2 regions of the Mesorhizobium sp. B2-3-2 genome follow, and region 1 is predicted to be linked to the other one. Evidence: predicted binding sites of a transcription regulator. Region 1 holds the regulator's gene; the other holds the start of a gene.

Evidence for each region. Region 1 encodes PhoB, which activates phosphate uptake and scavenging genes when phosphate is short. Its sites were predicted from a motif close to TGTCATNNANCTGTCAT; they were not measured.
Region 2: a site for PhoB is predicted at 1,679-1,695, ahead of ppk2 (polyphosphate kinase 2). Genes of this name have one in related genera too.

The regions. Positions count from the first base shown of each region.
Region 1 is NZ_VFWA01000023.1:41,585-48,979, reverse strand. Features, by position in the region: gene FJ964_RS29685 (PAS domain-containing protein) at 1-575, shown strand, start outside; gene pstS (phosphate ABC transporter substrate-binding protein PstS) at 1,092-2,150, shown strand; gene pstC (phosphate ABC transporter permease subunit PstC) at 2,216-3,205, shown strand; gene pstA (phosphate ABC transporter permease PstA) at 3,209-4,060, shown strand; gene pstB (phosphate ABC transporter ATP-binding protein PstB) at 4,057-4,860, shown strand; gene phoU (phosphate signaling complex protein PhoU) at 4,886-5,593, shown strand; gene phoB (phosphate regulon transcriptional regulator PhoB) at 5,613-6,302, shown strand; gene FJ964_RS29650 (ROK family protein) at 6,310-7,395, opposite strand, start outside.
Region 2 is NZ_VFWA01000001.1:713,407-720,801, reverse strand. Features, by position in the region: gene FJ964_RS03585 (DUF982 domain-containing protein) at 36-269, shown strand; gene FJ964_RS03580 (hypothetical protein) at 294-440, opposite strand; gene FJ964_RS03575 (aldo/keto reductase) at 520-1,563, opposite strand; gene ppk2 (polyphosphate kinase 2) at 1,803-2,723, shown strand; gene FJ964_RS03565 (dihydrofolate reductase family protein) at 2,776-3,423, opposite strand; partial or broken gene FJ964_RS31760 (hypothetical protein) at 3,708-3,857, opposite strand; gene FJ964_RS03555 (nucleotidyltransferase domain-containing protein) at 3,988-4,284, opposite strand; gene hemB (porphobilinogen synthase) at 4,331-5,362, opposite strand; gene FJ964_RS03545 (DUF2066 domain-containing protein) at 5,451-6,281, opposite strand; gene FJ964_RS03540 (enoyl-CoA hydratase/isomerase family protein) at 6,477-7,395, shown strand, end outside.

The DNA of each region.
Region 1 (7,395 bases):
CGCTGGTCGCCACCATCCAACGGCATCGCCACGCTACCGATGTCGCCCGGCCGCTTGCCGTTGAGGGAGGCGGGGGGAACGGTCCGCAACCATCGCCAGCGGCGGCGTCGGGGCAACGCGCGTTGCTGCAGCCACCGCCGGTCAGGCCTCGGCTTGCCGCGACCGGCGGCGAGCAGCGGCTGGACATCCTCGTGGCCGAGGACAATGAGGTCAACCAGATGGTCTTCACCCAGATCCTCGGCGAGACCGGCTACGGTTTCGAGATCGTCGGCAATGGCCGCAAGGCGCTGGACGCCTTCGGCAGGCTCAATCCGTGCATGATCCTGATGGACGTCTCGATGCCGGAGATGAACGGGCTCGAGGCGACCGCCGCCATTCGCCGGCTGGAGGAGGAAACCGGCACGCATGTGCCGATCGTCGGGGTCACCGCGCATGCGCTCAAGGGCGATCGCGAACGCTGCCTTGACGCCGGCATGGATGATTATCTGCCCAAGCCGATCAGCCCCAGGGCCCTGCTCGAAAAGGTCGAGCGCTGGGTCGGCGCCGGTCGCCAGGCCCGGCGCAACGCGGGATAGGCTTCGCGCCTTCCACGGGATTGCGGCGAGAATCAGTCGGGGTCGGCCGCTGCCCTTCGAGCAAGACTATGGTGCGATCGCACCATATCAAAGCCGGCGTCCAGCCGGGACAATGACGGCATCGAATTTCCGCTCTCTTCTAGTTACGGGCGGGAGCAGCGACCGCCAGTACGAAGCAGCGTCAATCTACCCCAACGGACCTGTTTTTGGCGATGGCCCGGCCAAGACATCCTCTGGCCTCGAGCAACGCGCTCCCGTCCGGCTTTTCTTCGATCAGCGATCCATGCCGAATCCGATGGCTGTTTGGGTGGCCGGATAGCGCAAGTCCCTGATTCCCGTAGGCAAACCGGCGCCATGCCGCAGCCGTTGACCGCCATCGCCTTTCCAAGCGTCGGCGACGCGTTACCGGGCTGACACGAAACTGTCATGCGACTGTTATAATCGAACGCTATTGGCTCAGCGGGCGCTGGCAAGGAATGGCGCCGAGAGACCATCTTCCGAACAGGAGCAGGCCACATGAGACATTTCATCCGCTCGGCGGCCGTTGCGATCGCAATGGCTGCGGCGTCCACCCTCACCCTTTCAGCGGCAATGGCAGCTGACATCTCCGGCGCCGGCGCCACCTTCCCTTACCCGATCTATGCGAAGTGGGCCGATGCCTACAAGAAGGAGACCGGCATCGGTCTCAACTACCAGTCGATCGGCTCGGGCGGCGGCATCAAGCAGATCAAGGCCAAGACCGTCACCTTCGGCGCTTCCGATGCGCCGCTGAAGGGCGAGGATCTCGAATCCACCGGACTTGCACAGTTCCCGATGGTGATGGGCGGTATCGTTCCGGTCGTCAATCTCGAAGGCATCAAGCCGGGCGAACTGGTGCTCGACGGCCCGACGCTGGCCGATATCTTCGTCGGCAAGATCACCAACTGGAACGACGCGGCGATCGCCAAGCTCAATCCCGACGTCAAGCTTCCCGACCAGGCGATTGCCGTCGTGCATCGCTCCGATGGTTCGGGCACCACGTTCAACTTCAGCTACTATCTGGCCGACGTCAGCGCCGACTGGAAGTCGAAGGTCGGCGTCAACACCGCGCTCGAATGGCCGGTCGGTATCGGCGCCAAGGGCAATGAAGGCGTCGCCAACAACGTCTCGCAGACCGGCGGCTCGATCGGCTATGTCGAATACGCCTACGCCAAGCAGAACAAGCTGACCTATGCCGACATGATCAACAAGGACGGCAAGAAGGTCGAGCCGACGGCGGCGGCGTTCTCGGCGGCGGCGGCCAATGCCGACTGGAGCTCGCAGCCGGGTTACGGCGTCATCCTGGCCAACCAGCCGGGCGCCGAATCCTGGCCGATGACGTCGGCCACCTGGATTCTGGTCTACAAGAAGCCCGGCGACGTGGCTGCGACCGGTGAAGCGCTCAAGTTCTTCGCCTGGTCCTACGCGAAGGGCGACGACATGGCCGGGGCGCTGGACTACGTTCCGATCCCCGACGCGGTCGTCAAGAGCGTCGAGGACATGTGGGCCAAGGACATCGTCGGCGAAGACGGCAAGCCGCTCTATTCCGCCATGTAATCCCTGCTGAATGAGGAGGGCGCTTCACGGCGCCCTCCCTGTCTTCCTTGAAACGCGAGGGCCAGATGACCGCCGTCTCCGAAGCCATGCCATCGTCGGCCGCCATGCGGGCCAGGGAAGCGACGGTCCGGCGCTTCGCGCTCACCGATACGATTTTCCGGGCGGCGACACGCTTTTCCGCCATCCTCGTCCTGCTCATCCTCGGCGGCGTGGCGATTTCGCTGTTTGCCGGCTCGTGGGAAGCGCTGTCGAAATTCGGGTTCTCCTTCCTGACGACCGAATCGTGGAACCCGGTTACCGAGAATTTCGGGGCGCTGGCCCCGATCTACGGAACCATCGTCACCGCCGCCATCGCTATCCTGATCGCCGTTCCCATCGGCATCGGCATCGCCATCTTCCTTACCGAACTCTGCCCACGGCCACTCCGGCGCCCCATCGGCATCGCCGTCGAGCTGCTTGCCGGCATACCCTCCATCATCTACGGCATCTGGGGCCTGTTCGTGTTCGCGCCGTTCCTGCAGACGACGGTGCAGCCCTTCATCATCAAGCTTTTCCACGACGTGCCGGGGCTCTCCAGCCTGTTTGCGGGTCCGCCCTACGGCATCGGCCTTTTGACCTCGGCGCTGATCCTTGCCATCATGGTCCTGCCCTTCATCACCTCGATCACCAAGGATGTCTTCGACACGGTGCCGGCGGTGCTGAAGGAATCGGCCTATGGCATCGGCTGCACGACCTGGGAGGTCACGCGCCGCGTCGTCATCCCCTATACCCGCGTCGGCATCATGGGCGGCGTCATGCTCGGCCTCGGCCGCGCGCTCGGCGAAACCATGGCGGTAACCTTCGTCATCGGCAACGCCCACCGCATCAGCGCCTCGCTTTTCGCGCCCGGCACGACGATCTCGGCAACCATCGCCAACGAATTCACCGAAGCCGACGGCGATCTCTATACGTCTTCGCTGGTGGCGCTCGGCCTGATCCTGTTCGTCATCACTTTCCTGATCCTTGCCCTTGCGCGCTACATGCTGCTGCGCATGGACAGCCGCACGGGAGCCTGACCGATGTCGACGGCCACATCGCTTCACAATCGACGCAAGCGCAGGAATGCCGTGATGATGACGCTATGCGTCACGGCGGCGGGCGTCGGTCTGGCCTGGCTGGCGCTGATCCTCGGCGCACTGCTCTATAAGGGCCTGTCGGGTGTTTCGCTGTCTGTGTTCACCGAAATGACACCGCCGCCCGGCGATGCCGGCGGCCTGCTCAATGCCATCTACGGCAGTATCATGATGACAGTCATCGCCGTCATCGTCGGCACGCCGATCGGTGTCCTCGCTGGGACCTACATGGCCGAATATGGCCGCTTCTCGCGCCTCACCACGATCGTGCGCTTCATCAACGACATCCTGCTGTCGGCACCCTCGATCATCGTCGGCCTGTTCGTCTACGAGCTGCTGGTGCGGCCGATGGGACATTTCTCGGCGATCGCCGGTGCCGTCGCGCTGGCCATCCTGGTCATCCCGGTCGTCGTGCGCACCACCGAGGACATGCTCAACCTGGTGCCTAACGCCTTGCGCGAGGCCGGCGCCGCGATCGGCGCGCCGCGTTGGGTGGTCATCCGCTCGGTCGCCTACCGTGCGGCGCTGTCGGGCATCGTCACCGGCATATTGCTGGCCATCGCCCGCATTTCCGGCGAGACGGCGCCGCTGCTCTTCACAGCGCTCAACAACCAGTTCTGGTCGAGCAATCTCAACGCGCCGATGGCCAGCCTGCCCGTCACCATCTTCCAGTTCGCTCTCAGCCCCTACGAGGAATGGCAGCAGCTGGCGTGGACCGGCGCACTCATAATCACCCTTACGGTTCTCGGGCTGAGCATCTTGGCCCGCAGCCTTACCGGACGCAGAGAGGACAGATGAAACCGATGTTGTCCACCGAGTTGAACACGCCCGAAGTCGCGGTCGAGAAAGCCAAGATCGAGGTCAAGAACCTCAATTTCTACTACGGCCAGTCGAAGGCGCTGAAGGATATCAGCCTGTCGCTGCCCGAGCGCAGCGTCACCGCCTTCATAGGGCCTTCGGGCTGCGGGAAGTCGACGCTGCTGCGCGTCTTCAACCGCATCTACGAGCTTTACCCGAAGCAGAGCGCCGAGGGCCAGGTGCTGCTCGACGGCCAGAACATCCTCGACCGTTCGCAGGACCTCAACCTGCTCAGAACCAAGATCGGCATGGTGTTCCAGAAGCCGACGCCGTTCCCGATGTCGATTTACGAGAACATCGCGTTCGGCGTCAGGCTCTATGAGAAGCTCAGCAAGGCCGAGATGGACGGCCGTGTCGAGCAGGCGCTGAAGCGCGCGGCACTGTGGAGCGAGGTCAAGGACAAGCTCAACGCCAGTGGCCTCAGCCTTTCGGGCGGCCAGCAGCAGCGCCTCTGCATCGCCCGCACGGTGGCGGTGAAGCCAGAGGTCATCCTGCTCGACGAGCCTGCCTCGGCGCTCGATCCGCTGTCGACCGCCAAGATCGAGGAACTGATCGACGAGCTGCAGGCCGATTACACGATCGTCATTGTCACCCATAACATGCAGCAGGCGGCGCGCGTGTCGAAGCAGACCGCCTTCATGTATCTGGGCGAGCTGGTCGAGTTCGACCGCACCGAGAAGATCTTCACGTCGCCCCGCGAGAAGCGCACGCAGGACTATATCACCGGCCGCTTCGGCTGATCCCAGGCATACGAGGACCAAGATCATGGCCGAACATACAGTCGCAGCCTTTGACGAAGATCTCGGACAGATCAGCAGGCTGATCCGCGACATGGGCGATCTCGCCTCATCGATGGTCGGCGGCGCCACCAAGGCGCTCCTGAATTCCGACAACGCGCTCGCCCAGCGCATCGTCTCCGACGACGCGATCATGGATGCGCGCCAGCGCGAACTCGACGACCGCGCCATCACCCTGATCGCCAAGCGGCAGCCCATGGCGGATGATTTGCGCCATGTCGTCGGCTCGATCCGCATGGCTGGCGATCTCGAACGCATCGGCGATCTGGCCAAGAACATCGCCAAGCGCGTCGGCACCGTCGGCCTGGCCGCCACGCCGCGCGACCTGTCGCACTCCATCGATGCCATGGCGCAGCTGGTACTGATCCAGGTGCAGGGCGTGATCGAGGAGTATGGCGCCCGTGATGCCTCGGCGCTTGCCAAGCTGCGCGCCGACGATGAACGCATCGACGTCAAATACACATCGGTGTTCCGCGAGCTGCTGACCTACATGATGGAGGATCCGCGCAACATCACCGCCTGCACGCATCTTTTGTTCTGCGCCAAGAACCTCGAGCGCATCGGTGATCATGTGACCAACATTGCCGAAAATGCCTATTATGTGCTGACCGGCACGCAATTGCCCGCCAATCGCCCGAAGCAGGACGAGACGGCGATGTCGGCGCCAGCGGCGTGACGGCAGGGGTGACCAGTCGATGATCGCGCCACGCATCATGGTGGTGGAGGACGAGGAGCCGCTGGGTGTGCTGCTCCGTTACAATCTGGAATCGGAGGGTTACCAGGTCGAGGTGGTGACGCGCGGCGACGAAGCCGAGATCCGCTTGCAGGAGAATGTCCCCGACCTTCTTGTGCTCGACTGGATGGTGCCGGCGGTTTCCGGCATCGAACTCTGCCGCCGTCTCCGGATGCGCCCCGAGACCGAGCGGCTGCCGATCATCATGCTGACGGCGCGCGGCGAGGAAAGCGACCGGGTGCGCGGTCTCTCCACCGGCGCCGACGACTATCTGGTCAAGCCGTTCTCAACCCCGGAATTCATGGCACGCGTCAAGGCGCTGCTGCGCCGCGCCAAGCCGGAAGTGCTGTCCAGCGTGCTCAAGGTCGGCGACATCGTGCTCGACCGTGAATCGCACCGGGTCTACCGCAAGAAGAGCGAGATCCGGCTCGGGCCGACCGAGTTCCGCCTGCTCGAATTCATGATGCGCCATCCGGGCCGGGTGTTCTCGCGCAGCCAGCTGCTCGACAATGTCTGGGGCGAAACGATCTACATCGACGAGCGCACCGTGGACGTCCATGTCGGCCGGCTGCGCAAGGCGGTCAACAACGGCCGCATGCCTGACGTGATCCGTACTATCCGTGGCGCGGGGTATGCGATCCGCGAAGACTAGGGATATGTCACGCAACATTCTCGCCCACGCCTGATTTCGCCTGTGCCCCCGGTGCGAAAATTTCCTGGTCGACGTAGGTCAGCGCGCGCATGGCGCAGCCCTCGCGGATCAGCGGCAGTTCGTTCGGCTCGGTGTCGAAGGAAATCGATTTCGAGTGCTGGCCGCCGGCGGTCTGGGCAATGGCTTCGCGCAGAGCCGGCTCGATCAGGTCGAAGGCGGCGGCGCTGACGCCGACCATGGCGACCGGCGCCGGATCGATCAGGGCGAACAGGCTGCCAAGGCCATAGCCCAGCGCCTCGCCGGCCTTGCGGTAGGCTTCGCGCTCCGGCCCGTCCTTTTCGCGCGCCGAGGCCGCCAGCGCACGCATGTCGGCGTCGCTGACGTCGACGGGCTCGGTGTCCTCGCCAAGCTGCCTCGCGTTGCGCCAGATGGCATAGTTGCCGGCATAGGCCTCGACGCAGCCGCGCCGGCCGCAGCGGCAGAGCGCCCCGCCCGGGCGATGGATCATGTGGCCGAACTCGCCTCCGGATGAATGGGTGCCGGTGAACAGTTCGCCCTTCAGCACCAGGCCCATGCCGATGCCGTGCGACAACAGGATGGCGATGAAGTCGTCGCGGTAACGCCGGGGATCGCGCCAGCGCAGCGCCACCGCCATCATGTTGCAATCGTTCTCCATGGTGGCGGGAATGCCGAACTCGGCCTCCAGTATGTCGGCGAAGGCGATGTCGGTCTGCGGCGTGATCGGCGACCACAGCATGGCGCGCGCATCCGTATCGGTGATGCCCTGGATCGCCAGCGCGATACGAGCGATGCTGGCGACGTCGAGGTCGGGATCCTCGAACCGTCGCCTGACGATGGCCACGCATTCGCCGATCAGCGCCTCGCGCGACATGGTCAGCGTGTCCAGCCGGCGTTGCTCCTCCGATATCACCTGGCCGGCATAGTCGATGACGGCGACGGAGAGGAAATTCAGCGACAGCACCACGGTCATCACCGCCGCGGCTTCAGGGTTGAGGCTGAGGCCGATCTGCGGCCGGCCGCGTTTCATCGCACCGGCCTCGCTCGGCTTGCTCTGCGCCAGGATGCCTTCGCC
Region 2 (7,395 bases), on a different contig from region 1:
ACCGGGCGATGGAAAACAACCGATTTGAAGTACCCGTGACCGTCAAATCAGTCACGGCGGGAAGTACACAGCTCTTACGCTCGGCCCGCGAGGCTTCCGACTACCTCATGAACAGCTGGCCCGGCAAGCGCACTCCCAAGCATCGGGCGGCGCTGCAGGCCTGCCACGATGCGCTGGCCGGCGACAAGCCGGCCATGAACGCAAGGCGCGCCTTTATCGCGGCGGCGCGTGAAGTGGACGTCTTCGTCAGCGACAAGGCGCCGGCCTGATCCAGGCCGGATTGCCGCGCGCCGTCACTCCTCTGTTTCAGTCTCGGTGTCAGTCTCGGGTTTCGAACGCTCCCGCGCCGCAGCCTTGGCCGCCAGCTTTTCGGCCTTCTTGGCCGCCTTCTGGCGATCGCGTTCCTTGCGTTCCTGATCGTAATTTGGTGCTCGTGCCATGGCGGCTCCTTTTTGCTGTTCTTGTGGGCTGACTACGCGTCGTTCGCCTTCCGACGTCTCGGAGCCGGCATCAGGGTTCCTATAAGCTGCTTCGGTCGATCACAAGGTCGGCGGCGCCGAAACGTTCCTTCGCCGTCAGCTGCTGATGCCAATAGGGATAGAGCAGGGGCGGGCGGCTGACCGCGTCGAGACGGTCACGTTCCTCGCCGGTCAGCGTCAGGCTGGCCGCGGCGATATTGTCCTTGAACTGGGCCTCGTTGCGCCCGCCGATCACCAGCGAGCTGACGGCCGGCCGGCCAAGCAGCCAGGCAAGCGCCACCTGTGCGGCGGACACGCCGCGGGCCTTGCCGATTTCGACCAGCACATCGACGATCCGCCACAGCCGGTCCTCGTCGCGGATCGGCGGTTCGGACCACCCGGCGATCTGGCGCGCGGTCGGGCTGTCACGGTGATATTTGCCCGACAGCAGGCCGCCCGCCAGCGGACTCCACACCAGCACGCCCAGCCCCTGGTCGACCGAGATCGGCAGAAGCTCGTATTCGGCTTCGCGAGCCTCGAGCGTGTAGTGGATCTGCTGGGTGACGAAGCGCGGTTGATGGCGGCTGTCGCTGATGGAGAGCGCCTTCATCACCTGCCAGCCGGAATAGTTGGAGCAGCCGACATAGCGGATCTTGCCCTGGCCGACCAGCGTGTCGAGCGCGGCGATGGTCTCTTCGAGTGGCGTCACGCCGTCCCATTCGTGCAGGAAATAGATGTCGATGACGTCGGTCTTGAGCCGCTTCAGGCTCTTCTCGCATTCGCGGATCAAATGATGACGCGACAGGCCCTCGTCATTGGGGCCATCGCCCATGCGCATGCGCGCCTTGGAGGCGATCAGCACGTCGCTCCTGCGCTTGCCGCCGAGCGCCTCGCCGATGATCTCCTCCGAGAGGCCGTTCGAATAGACATTGGCCGTGTCGATGAGATTGATGCCGGCATCGATGCACAGATCGATCATGCGCTTCGCCTCGGCGAGATCGCTGTTGCCGACAGCCGCGAAAGGGCCGGCGCCGCCAAAGGTCATGGTGCCCATGGTCAGTGTCGAAACCTTCAGGCCGGAACGGCCGAGAGTGCGGTATTCCATGTCAGTCCTCGCGATTGAGTAGAATGGCCCGATAGGGTTGCTGGATTTGTAGGACAATCTGCGCGGCTTGTCGCCCTCCGGCCCCGCACACCGATGAGCGGCCGTGGCGTGCCCTTGCAATAAAACCGTCATTGCCGGCCTATACTCAGTCGGTCAGGGTGTTGCGCGCCGCCGTCAGGACGCCGCCAGTGCGCCCGGCCGTTGCCGGAGGCGGCAGCTTGCAGATGGAGCAGCACGAGATGAATGAATCCATACCCAAGTCCGGCGCCAGGGACTGGTTGGAAGCTGAACTCGCCGACACGCTCGACGAGGACTATGAACTGGAGATGTCGGAACCGGCGCTGTCGTTGGAGATCGCGAGGATCTACAAGAACGCGCATCCGCCTTCTATCGACCGCATGCAGTATTTTCGCGACCTGATCGGGCTGCAATCCGAGCTGATCAAGCTGCAATCCTGGGTCGCCTACCACAAGAAGAAGCTTGTGGTGATCTTCGAAGGGCGCGATTCGGCCGGCAAGGGCGGCGTCATCAAGCGCATCACCCAGCGGCTCAACCCACGCATCTGCCGCGTCGTGGCGCTTCCGGCGCCGACCGAGCGCGAGAAGTCGCAATGGTATTTCCAGCGTTATGTGCCGCACCTGCCGGCCGGCGGCGAGATCGTTCTGTTCGACCGCTCGTGGTACAACCGTTCCGGCGTCGAGCGGGTGATGGGTTTCGCTGGGCCCGATCAGGTGGAGGAATTCTTCCGTGACGTGCCGGAGTTCGAGCGCATGCTGGTCCGCTCGGGCATCACGCTGATCAAATACTGGTTCTCGATCACCGACGAGGAACAGCAGATGCGCTTCCTGATGCGCATCCACGATCCGATGAAGCAGTGGAAGCTGTCGCCGATGGACCTGCAGTCACGGGTGCGCTGGGAACAGTATACCAAGGCCAAGGAAGAGACCTTTGCCCGTACCAACATTCCGGAGGCGCCCTGGTTCATCGTCGAGGGCAACGACAAGAAGCGAGCGCGGCTGAACTGCATCGACCACCTCTTGCAGCAGGTTCCCTACGAAGAGGTGCCGCACGAGGAGATCACGCTCCCCGAGCGCGTCTTCAATCCCGAATACGAGCGCCAGGTGCTGCCGCGCGAGCTCTACGTGCCGGAGAAGTATTGAGGCGGGTGAAGCTGCGATCTCCCCCACCAGGGGGGAGATTACGCTCCCCACCTTACGCCCGCTTGATCACCACATGCGTGGCAAGCGGCGTCGCTACCTGTTCGCTGCACTGGTAGCCGAGCTTCGGCAGATTAATCCCGGCGAAGAGGTGCTCGCCGGAGCCGAGCAGCACCGGCGAGATCGCCAGATGCATCTCGTCGATGAGCTTCTCCTGAAGATATTGCCGGACGGTGGCGACCCCGCCGCCGACCCGCACATCGCTGCCATTGGCCGCTGCCCTTGCCTGCTCGAGCGCCGAATGGATGCCATCCGTAACGAAGTAAAAACTCGTGCCGCCTTCCATGACGATGGGCTCGCGCGCATGGTGCGTCAGCACGAAGACAGGCACATGATAGGGCGGGTTGTCGCCCCACCAGCCCTTCCAGTTTTCGTCGGGCCATTCGCCGCGGATCGGCCCGAACATGTTGCGGCCGAGAATCCAGGCGCCGACATTCTCGAAGCTGCCCGCCGCGAACGCGTCGTTGGTATCGGTGGTGCCGCCATCTTCTCCGAGCACCATCTTGCGGAAGGTGCGGGTACCAATCATCCATTTGTGCAGGGCTTCCCCGCCGACGCCGAGCGGGTTTTTCAAATCCTGGTCGGGACCGGCACCGTAACCGTCGAGCGACAAGGTGAATGCATTGACGCGAAGTTTGGACATGGAGGCCTCCTCAGACTGCTTGTAAATTGCAACCAGTATGGAATAACGCAACCGATTGCATATTGCAAGCTGTATTCCCATTGCTGTGACGTGGTGAACTGCCGACGGTCAGCGGCAGCACCGCCAATACGCTTAATGCTTCTGACGAAGGTGACCGGGATGCTTGTGCAGCAGGCAGCTGCGGAGTGGCCGCAGCCGGCCCGCGAGGAAATACAGCTATTTGCCTTGCAAAGCCTTGAGGATTCGCTCGATGGCCAGGTGTAGCGGCGGTAGGCTGTCTGCCGCTACTGCCCAGACGAGAGCTTCGGACGTCTTGTGATATTCGTGGCGTAGATGTTGCCTATTCCACGAACCTGTTTCCAAGGGATTTCTGGAGCAAGAATGATCAAATCGTCCGGGATATGCCGCGTGGCTTCAGAAATAATCTCGATGCCGCGCTCGACGCCATGGCGAAGTAGCCAGCTGTTACGAAAATTTCGAGAGTCTTGCCCGCGGTGGCAGCGTCGATGCCATCCAAGGCCGTCATGATCTCGGCTAGGATTGGCTCGATTCGGCGGGCTCCCATCAGAATACGCACACGGCCGATCGCTCGATCTCGGCTTTCAACATCGGATGAAGGCTATCGCGTGTGGTGAGGTCGATCTCCGCCGAGATATTCTCTTCGAGAAATTGCTTGATACCCACCAGATCGATCAGCGAAAACCGCCGCGTCGGATCATAGTCGATGAACAAGTCGAGATCGCTGTCAGTGTTCCCACTGTCGCGTGCGATGGATCCAAATAGGTAAAGCGATGTCGCGCCCATGCCTCGGATGGCATCCGCGTTTCTCCGCAACCGTTCGATGATCTCATCCTTGCGCATGATTCATTGTAATGGATTAGACTGAAATTCCAAACAATCAGACGGCTTAACCCCTCAGCATCGCCGCCACCTCAGGGGCGAAATAGGTGAGGATTCCGTCGCAGCCGGCACGTTTGAAGGCAAGAAGCGATTCCAGCATGGCCTTTTCGCCGTCGATCCAGCCATTGGCGCCCGCTGCCTTGATCATCGAATATTCGCCCGACACCTGGTAGGCGAAGGTCGGCACCGCAAATTCGTCCTTCAGCCTTCGGATGATATCGAGATAGGGCAGGCCGGGCTTGACCATCAGCATGTCGGCGCCTTCGGCCAGGTCCTGCTCGGCCTCGCGCACCGCTTCGTCCGAATTGGCGTGGTCGATGTAATAGGTCTTCTTGTCGCCCTTGAGCAGACCGGCCGTGCCGACCGCCTCGCGGTACGGCCCGTAGAAGGCGGAGGCGAATTTCGTTGCATAGGACATGATCGCCACGTCCTGGAAACCGTTTGCGTCGAGCGCATCGCGAATGGCGCCGATGCGGCCGTCCATCATGTCGGACGGCGCGATGATGTCGGCGCCGGCCGCGGCCTGGATGACGGCTGCCGCGGTCACCTGTTCCACCGTCTCGTCATTGACGATGAGACCGTCACGCAGGATGCCGTCATGGCCATGGCTGGTGAATGGGTCGAGCGCGGCGTCGGTGATGACGCCGATTTCAGGCACCGCGTCCTTGATCGCGCGCGTGGCGCGGTTGATGACGTTGTCGGGATCGAGGATATGTGAGCCGGTCTGGTCGCGCAGCGAAATGTCCACATTCGGAAAGGTGGCGAGCGCGGGGATGCCGAGCTTTGCCGCGCGTTCGGCCTCCTTGACGGCAAGGTCGATCGACAGGCGGAAGACGCCCGGCATGGCGGCGATAGGCTCGCGCACTTGTCTGCCGTCGACGACGAAGATCGGCCAGATCAGGTCGTCGACGGAAAGCCTGTTCTCCTGCACCAGGCGCCGTGACCAGTCGGCCTTGCGCATGCGGCGCAAGCGGCGGCTGCCGGTGATGTCGTCGACGCTGCGCGCGCCGGCAGGTTTTGCGGGGGTGAATCTGTTCATCGCCAAAACTCTCGTTTGGCGGGCTTTTATCACGCACCCGTGGTGCTGACCAATGCGACACGTTTGTGCCAGCGATCCGGTCGGGTCCCTATTCGGGTTGCCCGTTGCCCGAAAGGATCTGCGCCGCACCGCGCATGCCGACACGGAACGCCTCGTCGAAGCCGACGCCGCGCACTTGCCAGGCGTAGGTCTTGCCGGCCTTCGCCAGCCGCCAGTCGGCGATCCAGCCGAACTCCTTGTCGCTCCAGACGATGCTGCCGGAAAGCGCCTGATCGGCGCCGGCCATTTTCGCAACCGTGTCCAGCTTCGCCATGTCGGCGTCGCGCATGGTCCTGTCGTCCAATCCGGCCTTCGACAGCAGCGCCGCCGTGGGGAAGGCCACCTGCATGGCGATCGGCGCGGCGGCATTGCCGAACGACTCGCGCATCAGCACGCCGCGCTCGTCATCGGCATCGAGCGCGAAATGCCCGACGCCGCGCTCGGTCGACAAGAACACCGCCAGCCGTGGCCGTTCGGTCAGCCACGGCCTGCTGCCGAGCGAAGCCAGCACCGGATCGATTACCGCCGGGCTGTACTGGCAGTAGAGATTGTGAGGCCGATCATAGGTGCCCTGATCGTCATGGTTGGGAATGCCTTCCATGCGATCGCGGTAGCGAAAGCCCGCCACGAAGCTTGCGGCTCTGTCGCGCAGCGCCGCCATCTCCGGTTTCGCCGGCAGGCGCTGGTCGCCGGAGACCCGGACCAGAACAGCGTCGAGGCAACGTTTGAAGCCAGCCTGGCGGTTTTTCTCATACCGACCATTGACGATGGTCTGCGACTGGTAAAGCTCGGCGAGGCTTGCCGCCAGGGTCGGTTGCAAAGCCAGGCAAATGACGATCAGCCCGATCGTCATCGGCACGAGGCGCGCAAATCCAGCCATGAGCCACACCCCATTGGAACCCGCTACAGCTGCGCCGTCGCCATGCGGTTCCCGGCGTTGCGGCCACAACGGCTCTTTTTAGCACTGGGCTCCGGCACGAGCCAAGACGCGCTGTCAGCATGCCGGCATTGACGCGGCCATGCGCCACGCTTTAGCACTTCAGTCCCGGCGGAGCGGGGGAGGGATTCTTTCACGATGGATTTTGGCGGAGGCGACGAGATCCGCTTCGAACATCTGGGTCGGGCCGGCATCGTCACGTTGACGCGGCCGCGGGCGCTCAACGCGGTCACTCACGGGATGGTCAATGCGCTCGCCAAGGCATTGCACGCCTGGGAGCGGGACTGGAGCGTCGACGTCGTCGTCGTCAAGGCCGAGGGCAGGGCGTTTTCGGCCGGCGGCGACATTCTGCACATCTACGAGGCCGGCCGGGCCGGCAAGCCGCCCGTCGAATTTTTCGCCGACGAGTATCGGCTGAACGCCCAGATCGCACGTTTCAAGAAACCTTATGTGGCGCTGATCGACGGCATCGTCATGGGCGGCGGCGTCGGCATCTCCTTTCATGGATCGCACCGGGTGATGACGGAAAATGCCCAGTTCGCCATGCCGGAGGTGGGCATCGGCTTTTTCCCGGATGTCGGCGCCAGCCACCTGCTGCCCGATCTTGGCGGTTCCTTCGGCATGTATCTGGCGCTGACCGGCAATCGCATCCGCTATGGCGACGCGTTGTGGTCCGGGCTGGCCACGCATACGATCAAGGCGCAGGACCAGGCAGGCTTTCTTGACCAGCTCGCCGCTACCGGCGATCCAGAATCAGTGCTGCGCGGCTTCTTCATTCCGGCGAAGCGCGAGACGGACAGGCGCGTGCTGGAGGCGATCGCCCGTCATTTCGCGCAGGCCTCGCTTGCCGATATCATCGGCAGCCTGGAGCGCGCGGCAGGCAGCGACGACTTTGCCGCAACGACCCTGGCGACGATCTTGACCCGCTCGCCGACCAGCCTTCGTGTCGCCTGGCGCCAGATCACTGCCGGCCTGACGCTGCCGATGGATCAATGCATGAAGATGGAGTTCCGCATCCTCAACCGGATGCTTGCGGGCCACGATTTCTACGAAGGCA